Regions from separate parts of the Paenibacillus konkukensis genome, predicted to be linked through region 2. Evidence: a T-box and tRNA genes for the amino acid it is inferred to sense, from the RefSeq annotation. Region 2 holds a T-box; the other holds one or more tRNA genes.

Region 1 (4,189 bases), 3.5 Mb from region 2:
CTACTTTTAAGTAGATTCAAGGAATCTGGCTAAATGCACCCCAGGGCTAAACGCGCCGCTTCGAGGCTGGAATGAAGGTGACGCAGGGGTAGGGGAGCGTTGTGTATAGGTTGAAGGTGTACCGTAAGGAGCGCTGGACAGTACACAAGTGAGAATGCCGGTATGAGTAACGAAAAGATCAGTGAGAATCTGATCCGCCGAAAGCCTAAGGGTTCCTGAGGAAGGCTCGTCCGCTCAGGGTAAGTCGGGACCTAAGGCGAGGCCGAAAGGCGTAGTCGAAGGACAACAGGTTGAAATTCCTGTACCACCGTGAACCGTTATGAGCGATGGGGTGACGCAGAAGGATAGTGACGCGGGCTGATGGATGCCCGTCCAAGCAGAGAGGCTGGTCAATAGGCAAATCCGTTGATCGTAAGGCTGGTCTGTGATGGGGAGTGAAAATAACAGTAGCGAAGGTCATGAGTTCAGGCTGCCAAGAAAAGCCTCTAGCCAGGGAGAAGGTGCCCGTACCGCAAACCGACACAGGTAGGCGAGCAGAGCATGCTAAGGCGCGCGGAAGAACTCTCGTTAAGGAACTCGGCAAAATGACCCCGTAACTTCGGGAGAAGGGGTGCCTCGGTAGGGTGAATAGCCCGAGGGGGCCGCAGTGAAAAGGCCCAAGCGACTGTTTAGCAAAAACACAGGTCTGTGCGAAGCCGCAAGGCGAAGTATACGGGCTGACGCCTGCCCGGTGCTGGAAGGTTAAGGGGAGTGGTTAGGGGGAACCCGAAGCTATGAACCGAAGCCCCAGTAAACGGCGGCCGTAACTATAACGGTCCTAAGGTAGCGAAATTCCTTGTCAGGTAAATTCTGACCCGCACGAATGGCGTAACGACTTGGGCGCTGTCTCAACGAGAGATCCGGTGAAATTTTAATACCTGTGAAGATGCAGGTTACCCGCGACAAGACGGAAAGACCCCATGGAGCTTTACTGCAGCTTGATATTGGACTTTGGTACGATCTGTACAGGATAGGTGGGAGCCTGAGAAGCATGAGCGCCAGCTTGTGTGGAGGCGACGTTGGGATACCACCCTGATCGTATCGGAGTTCTAACCTGGTACCGTAGATCCGGTATGGGGACAGTGTCAGGTGGGCAGTTTGACTGGGGCGGTCGCCTCCTAAAGCGTAACGGAGGCGCCCCAAGGTTCCCTCAGAATGGTTGGAAATCATTCGAAGAGTGCAAAGGCAGAAGGGAGCTTGACTGCGAGACAAACAGGTCGAGCAGGGACGAAAGTCGGGCTTAGTGATCCGGTGGTACCGAATGGAAGGGCCATCGCTCAACGGATAAAAGCTACCCTGGGGATAACAGGCTTATCTCCCCAAGAGTCCACATCGACGGGGAGGTTTGGCACCTCGATGTCGGCTCATCGCATCCTGGGGCTGAAGTAGGTCCCAAGGGTTGGGCTGTTCGCCCATTAAAGCGGTACGCGAGCTGGGTTCAGAACGTCGTGAGACAGTTCGGTCCCTATCTGTCGTGGGCGTAGGAAATTTGAGAGGAGCTGTCCTTAGTACGAGAGGACCGGGATGGACGTACCGCTGGTGTACCAGTTGTTCCGCCAGGAGCATGGCTGGATAGCTACGTACGGACGGGATAAGCGCTGAAAGCATCTAAGCGTGAAGCCCCCCTCAAGATGAGATTTCCCAGTAAGTAAGACCCCTTGAAGACGACGAGGTAGATAGGTTCGGGGTGGAAGCACGGCAACGTGTGGAGCTGACGAATACTAATCGGTCGAGGGCTTAACCTAGTTCCCAAGAAAGTGAAGAGAAGCTTCGAAGCTGATTCCAAATACTTTCTCGGGGCCCGGAAACAAACCGGGAAGAACAAATAACCATTGCTCGCTACGCGCACAAGTTTCGTATCTAGTTTTCAAGGCGCAAGCCTTGAACAAGCTACACCGTTTGGTGATGATGGCGGAGGGGAACCACGCGTTCCCATCTCGAACACGACCGTTAAGCCCTCCAGCGTCGATGGTACTTGAACCGAAGGGTTCTGGGAGAGTAGAACGTCGCCAAGCAAAGCTTTAATCTTGTGTTTTATCACAGCATTCAAGACATAAGGGCCTTTAGCTCAGCTGGTTAGAGCGCACCCCTGATAAGGGTGAGGTCGGTGGTTCGAGTCCACTAAGGCCCACCATTGTTCCCTGATAGCTCAGTTGGTAGAGCACTCGACTGTTAATCGAGTTGTCACAGGTTCGAGTCCTGTTCGGGGAGCCATTTCTCCTCTGGAGAGGTGTCCGAGTTGGCCGAAGGAGCACGATTGGAAATCGTGTAGGCGTCACAAGCGTCTCGAGGGTTCGAATCCCTCTCTCTCCGCCATAATATACAGCATGGCCCGTTGGTCAAGGGGTTAAGACACCTCCCTTTCACGGAGGTAACAGGGGTTCGAATCCCCTACGGGTCACCATAAATTCCAATAAAGGTATAAGACATATATGGAGGCTTAGCTCAGCTGGGAGAGCATCTGCCTTACAAGCAGAGGGTCGGGGGTTCGATCCCCTCAGCCTCCACCATATATACTTTTAACGACGCGGGGTGGAGCAGCCCGGTAGCTCGTCGGGCTCATAACCCGAAGGCCGCAGGTTCAAATCCTGCCCCCGCAACCAATTTACTTTTTACAGTGTGGAGCCGTGGTGTAGAGGCCTAACATGCCTGCCTGTCACGCAGGAGACCGCGGGTTCGAATCCCGTCGGCTCCGCCATTATCATTTTTCACCGAATACATTAGGCTCGGTAGCTCAGTCGGTAGAGCAGAGGACTGAAAATCCTCGTGTCGGCGGTTCGATTCCGTCCCGAGCCACCATGTAATCTTAATAATAATTTGCCGTTGTAGCTCAATTGGTAGAGCAACTGACTTGTAATCAGTAGGTTGGGGGTTCAAGTCCTCTCGACGGCACCATTGCTTTCGCAACAAATATGGAGGCTTAGCGAAGTGGCCAAACGCAGCAGACTGTAAATCTGTTCTCTGACGAGTTCGGTGGTTCGAATCCATCAGCCTCCATACCGGTTTCGAGCTGCGGCGGTCGTGGCGAAGGGGTTAACGCACCGGATTGTGGCTCCGGCATTCGTGGGTTCAAGTCCCATCGATCGCCCCATGATCTTTGATGGGGATTAGCCAAGCGGTAAGGCAACGGACTTTGACTCCGTCATGCCTAGGTTCGAATCCTAGATCCCCAGTATTTCTAATTGCGAGCCATTAGCTCAGTTGGTAGAGCACCTGACTTTTAATCAGGGTGTCGTAGGTTCGAGTCCTACATGGCTCAGATTTCATTATGCGTTCGTGGCGGAATTGGCAGACGCGCACGGTTCAGGTCCGTGTGGGCTAACCCCCCGTGGAGGTTCGAGTCCTCTCGAGCGCATTGGTTTTGCGGAAGTGGCTCAGCGGTAGAGCATCGCCTTGCCAAGGCGAGGGTCGCGGGTTCGATTCCCGTCTTCCGCTTTCCTTTATCCGGCGCCATAGCCAAGTGGTAAGGCAGAGCTCTGCAAAAGCTTTACCCCCAGTTCGAGTCTGGGTGGCGCCTCCATTGTTTTATTGGAGCCGCAGATGCTTTAGGATCAAGGAATCAATAACTTTTATGTGCCCTTAGCTCAGCTGGATAGAGCGTTTGACTACGAATCAAAAGGTCGGGAGTTCGAATCTCTCAGGGCACGTAGTAAGCCGGTATGGCGGAATTGGCAGACGCGCGCGACTCAAAATCGTGAGGGAAACCGTGGGGGTTCAAGTCCCTCTACCGGCACCATAATCTTCGGGACGTAGCTCAGCTTGGTAGAGCACCTGGTTTGGGACCAGGGGGTCGCATGTTCGAATCGTGTCGTCCCGACCATCTCGCGGGTGTAGTTCAATGGTAGAACTCCAGCCTTCCAAGCTGGTAGCGTGGGTTCGATTCCCATCACCCGCTTTCTGAAACATAGCGAAAGAGTCTTAGGATCAGATCCTGAGGCTCTTTTTCTATTACGGGAAAAATGATACATGGAAGGAAATCGGGAATGCAGACGATGTAAACCTGCATGAGCGGGGAGGAAAACGAGGTTAAATACGGAGTATCGGCCGGTTAAATAAAGACGATGAAGGTTTCGGTCTGAATAAATCCTCGCTAATTTGAGTAATGGTTAAATACAACGGATAGTCTGGTATACCAACATATGAGATAATA
Region 2 (4,189 bases):
TTGTAATCGTACAAATTGCCCAGGAGGAAGCGGAGCGTATTGCGGATTTTCCGGTATACTTCCGTAATTTGAGTCAAAATATTGTCGGAAATCCGAACGTCGGATTGATAATCGACCGAGGATACCCACAAGCGCAAAATGTCGGCGCCGAGCTTCTCGCATACTTGATTCGGATCGACCGTGTTGCCGAGCGATTTGGACATTTTGCGTCCTTCCCCGTCCAGCGTAAAGCCGTGGCTCAAAATTCCTTTGTACGGAGCCTGGCCTTTAACGGCTACCCCGGTGATCAGAGAAGAGTTATACCAGCCGCGGTACTGGTCGGAGCCTTCCAAATACAGATCGGCAGGCCACTGCAGCTCTTCGCGGGACTCCAGCACGCCGACGTGGCTGGAACCGGAATCAAACCATACATCCATAATATCCGTTTCTTTGCGGAAATGATCGTGACCGCATTTCGGACAAACGGCCCCTTGCGGAAGCAGCTCCTTCTCGTCTTTCTGGAACCAGGCATTGGAACCTTCCCGTTCGAAAACTTGCGCAACATGCTCAATCGTGTCTTGGTTGACGAGCGGCTCGCTGCAGCTGCGGCAGTAGAAAATCGGGATCGGCACGCCCCATACCCGCTGACGGGAAATGCACCAGTCTCCGCGGTCGGCAATCATATTATGCAGGCGAACCTCGCCCCAGTTCGGCGTCCAGTTAATGCGTTTAATTTCCTCCAGCATCTCCTGGCGGAATTTGTCCACGGAAGCGAACCATTGCTCCGTTGCGCGGAAAATGACCGGTTTCTTCGTGCGCCAGTCATGCGGATATTGATGCTGAATCGTGCTCATATGAAGCAGATGGCCGGACTCGGTCAATTTTTCCGTTACCAGCTTGCCGCCCTTTTCATAAAACATCCCTTCAAAGCCCGGCGCTTCCGCCGTAAAATGCCCTTGATCGTCCACCGGACACAATACGCCCAGATTATAGCGCTGCCCGATGGCAAAGTCGTCCTCGCCGTGTCCCGGAGCGGTATGTACGGCTCCCGTACCGGCGTCCAGCGTCACGTGCTCTCCGACCATGACGAGCGAAGTGCGATCGTAGAACGGATGCTGGCACAGCACATGCTCCAGCTCGCTGCCCTTGATTTGCGACAGCACCTGCACATCCGTCCAGCCGATTTCTTTGGATACGGCGTCCAGCAGCCCTGCGGCTACAACGTATTTTTTGCCGTTCACCTGAACGAGCGAATAATCAAAGTCGGGATGCAGGCTGATCCCGAGGTTCGCAGGCAGCGTCCAAGGCGTCGTCGTCCAAATGACGATCGACGCGTCTTCCGGCAGCTTGCCCTTGCCGTCCTTAACCTGGAAAGCCACATATACCGATGTGGATTGTTTGTCTTTATATTCGATTTCGGCTTCCGCCAGCGCGCTCTCCGAGGATGGAGACCAGTAAACCGGCTTCAAGCCTTTATAAATGTATCCCTTGTTCACCATTTCGCCGAATACGCGGATTTGTTGGGCTTCATATTTCGGCTGCAGCGTAATGTACGGATTATCCCAATCGCCGCGGATCGCAAGGCGTTTGAATTGCGCCTTCTGCTTCTCCACCCATTGCAGCGCATATTCTTTGCAATATTCGCGGAATTCGTGCACGCTCATTTTTTTGCGGTCCACCTTGCCGCCGTTGGCGATTGCCTGCTCGATCGGCAGACCGTGAGTATCCCAGCCGGGCACATAAGGGGCGTCGAAGCCCTGCATCGTTTTGAAGCGGACGATGATGTCCTTCAAAATTTTATTCATCGCGTGTCCGATATGAATGTCTCCGTTGGCGTACGGAGGCCCGTCGTGCAAAATAAATTTCGGCTTGCCTTTGCGGCTCTCCTGCACCATCCGGTAAATGTCCAATTCGTTCCAATGCTGCTGCATTTTCGGCTCCGCTTGCGGCAAATTGCCGCGCATCGGAAATTCCGTCTGCAATAAATTCAATGTTTTTCCATAATCCATTTTTACAATTCATCCTTTCTGTGGCCGATAAAATAAGCAACAAATCCCCCGATTATTATCGAAAGCAGTTTTCCCAAGCAGCAAAAAAGACTCCTCATCCCAATAGGGACGAGAAGTCTCGCGGTACCACCCTGATTAAGGCATTCTCCCGCAGGACGTCCGCATCGATTATGCGTACGCCGCCAGCCGGTCAGCCTTCACTCCATGATCTGTAACGGGATCAGCCGATTCTCTTTACTCTTCTTTTCAAGAGACGCTCGTGGGTGATATTCCTTCACCGCCCGGGACCGGGCTCCCACCAACATCCCGGCTCGCTGACCCTTGCGCAACATGAAGTACTTGTCCCAGTCTACGCTTTATCGTCATTTACTTTTACTATTACGGAGTATAACGAAAATACAAGACAGAGTCAACATAAGGCTCCGCAGAACGCGGAAGTCCTAAGAATGCTCGATCTCCATGCGCTCCAGGGAGCTCCAATCTTCTTTGCCGAGCAGTTCCAGCTGAGCTTCAAGCAACGTGCGGAACCGGGTACGGTATATGGAAGCCTGCTTTTTCAACTCTTCGATTTCCACGGCAATTTTTCTGGATTTTGCAAGCGATTCGTTGATGATGCGATCGGCGTTTTTTTCCGCTTCCTTTATGATCAGCTGCGCTTCCTTCTTGGAATTGGACTTGACTTCATCAGCCGCCTCCTGAGCGATAATGATCGTCTTGCTGAGCGTTTCTTCAATATTGGAGAAATGATCGAGCCGCTCCTGAATCCCTGCCAGCTGATTTTGCAAATCTTTATTTTCCCGAATAAGCGCTTCGTAATCTTTAATCACCAAATCCAGAAATTCATTGACTTCATCTTCATCGTAACCGCGGAACGAACGGCCAAATTCTTTATTATGTATATCCAACGGTGTTAAAGCCATTGCTGCACCTCCTGAATATTTTGCAACATCCGTAAAATGAATTCCTGTCAGACGCGTACTGCTATATTCGACAGTAGGCCGCATTTTCCTGCATTCCTGCACAAAAAAATCGGCAAACTAAACATATTTGCCGATTTTCACTCGAAACCTGCCCTTCTTGGTCACGCCTTCAACCTCCAGCACCTTAAACCGTCCGAACCCTTGCAAGGATACGACATCACCCGTTTTGAGCGGTTTGCTGGGGTCTTCTTCCTGCTTCCAATTGACTTTGCAGCGGCCCGCTTTGATCGGCGTCAAAATTTTGGCCCGGCTCAAATGGTACACATCGCTTACGATCCCGTCCAAACGCATGGAGGCTACCGATAAGCCGATTTCCTCCAGCTTCGTGCCCGTCGCGTTCAGCTTCTCCAGAGGCAGAACCTCGGTTTGCACGTGGACCCGGTGCACCTGCTGCAGATTCAACCGCATATAATCGGCGACCTCGGCGGCGACAAGGAAATGACAGCCGTGATCCGATACGTGAATGTCTCCGATCTTGTCTCTCTTCATACCCAGCGCCAGAATAGAACCCATATAATCGCTGTGGTCCAAATCCTTCAGCTTGTCATCCAAGGAAGTAACCGAGATCAGAACGATTCCCATATCCTCTTCCTCCAGCGCCCGGTAATCCGGAGCGATCAAGGCTCTTCTGCGCTCGGACTGCTCGTGGCCTCCGTCGAAACGTACCTGGACGTCCTGGCTTCGATTGACCAGAGTGGTTAAAATAAACGCCTGCCGAGGGTCCAGAAAATCCGTCAGCTTCACCTGATGCTGGCCGGCCCGCTCGACCCATTCGGCCGCTTTATCGACGAAACGGTGTTCATCCGGATGAAAATGCGAATAAAGTTGGTCTGTGCTCACCTGCATCACCTAGATAAAAAAATTGACGACGGCCCGGATGCCTTCGCCGACAAAACGCAGTGCGATCAAGGCGACGATCGGGGAGATGTCGATCATTCCTCCGATAGGCGGAATGAAGCGGCGGAAGATCGACAAATACGGCTCGCACAGCTTGCCGAGTATTTCGCCGACAAAGCTGTCCCGCGCGCTTGGCAGCCACGACAGCAGCACGTAGGCGATCAGCATATATGTATAGATTTCAATGAGTGTGTAGATGTAACCGTCAATAGAGTTGTACAAGCTGTTCACCTCGATTTCAATTAATGTGAGTACCCGTCATGATTTATTATTTCCGAGATCGAGCCGTGAATTTCAACGGTATCCGGGGTGCATAAAAAAATG

What was found. The T-box of region 2 lies ahead of ileS (isoleucine--tRNA ligase). A T-box ahead of a tRNA ligase gene usually reads a tRNA of that ligase, here a tRNA-Ile.
Region 1: it encodes a tRNA-Ile, which carries the amino acid that the T-box ahead of ileS (isoleucine--tRNA ligase) is inferred to sense. The anticodon was not compared.

Annotation. Positions count from the first base shown of each region.
Region 1 is NZ_CP027059.1:2,858,724-2,862,912, reverse strand. Features, by position in the region: rRNA gene SK3146_RS12185 (23S ribosomal RNA) at 1-1,784, shown strand, start outside; rRNA gene rrf (5S ribosomal RNA) at 1,938-2,054, shown strand; tRNA gene SK3146_RS12175 (tRNA-Ile) at 2,097-2,173, shown strand; tRNA gene SK3146_RS12170 (tRNA-Asn) at 2,178-2,253, shown strand; tRNA gene SK3146_RS12165 (tRNA-Ser) at 2,264-2,355, shown strand; tRNA gene SK3146_RS12160 (tRNA-Glu) at 2,369-2,443, shown strand; tRNA gene SK3146_RS12155 (tRNA-Val) at 2,474-2,549, shown strand; tRNA gene SK3146_RS12150 (tRNA-Met) at 2,566-2,642, shown strand; tRNA gene SK3146_RS12145 (tRNA-Asp) at 2,661-2,737, shown strand; tRNA gene SK3146_RS12140 (tRNA-Phe) at 2,763-2,838, shown strand; tRNA gene SK3146_RS12135 (tRNA-Thr) at 2,859-2,934, shown strand; tRNA gene SK3146_RS12130 (tRNA-Tyr) at 2,954-3,036, shown strand; tRNA gene SK3146_RS12125 (tRNA-His) at 3,055-3,130, shown strand; tRNA gene SK3146_RS12120 (tRNA-Gln) at 3,141-3,212, shown strand; tRNA gene SK3146_RS12115 (tRNA-Lys) at 3,226-3,298, shown strand; tRNA gene SK3146_RS12110 (tRNA-Leu) at 3,310-3,394, shown strand; tRNA gene SK3146_RS12105 (tRNA-Gly) at 3,403-3,474, shown strand; tRNA gene SK3146_RS12100 (tRNA-Cys) at 3,486-3,559, shown strand; tRNA gene SK3146_RS12095 (tRNA-Arg) at 3,613-3,686, shown strand; tRNA gene SK3146_RS12090 (tRNA-Leu) at 3,693-3,775, shown strand; tRNA gene SK3146_RS12085 (tRNA-Pro) at 3,783-3,859, shown strand; tRNA gene SK3146_RS12080 (tRNA-Gly) at 3,864-3,934, shown strand.
Region 2 is NZ_CP027059.1:7,321,432-7,325,620, reverse strand. Features, by position in the region: gene ileS (isoleucine--tRNA ligase) at 1-1,988, opposite strand, end outside; T-box leader at 2,090-2,349, opposite strand; gene SK3146_RS31840 (DivIVA domain-containing protein) at 2,429-2,908, opposite strand; gene SK3146_RS31835 (YlmH family RNA-binding protein) at 3,026-3,808, opposite strand; gene SK3146_RS31830 (YggT family protein) at 3,818-4,033, opposite strand; gene SK3146_RS31825 (cell division protein SepF) at 4,108-4,189, opposite strand, start outside.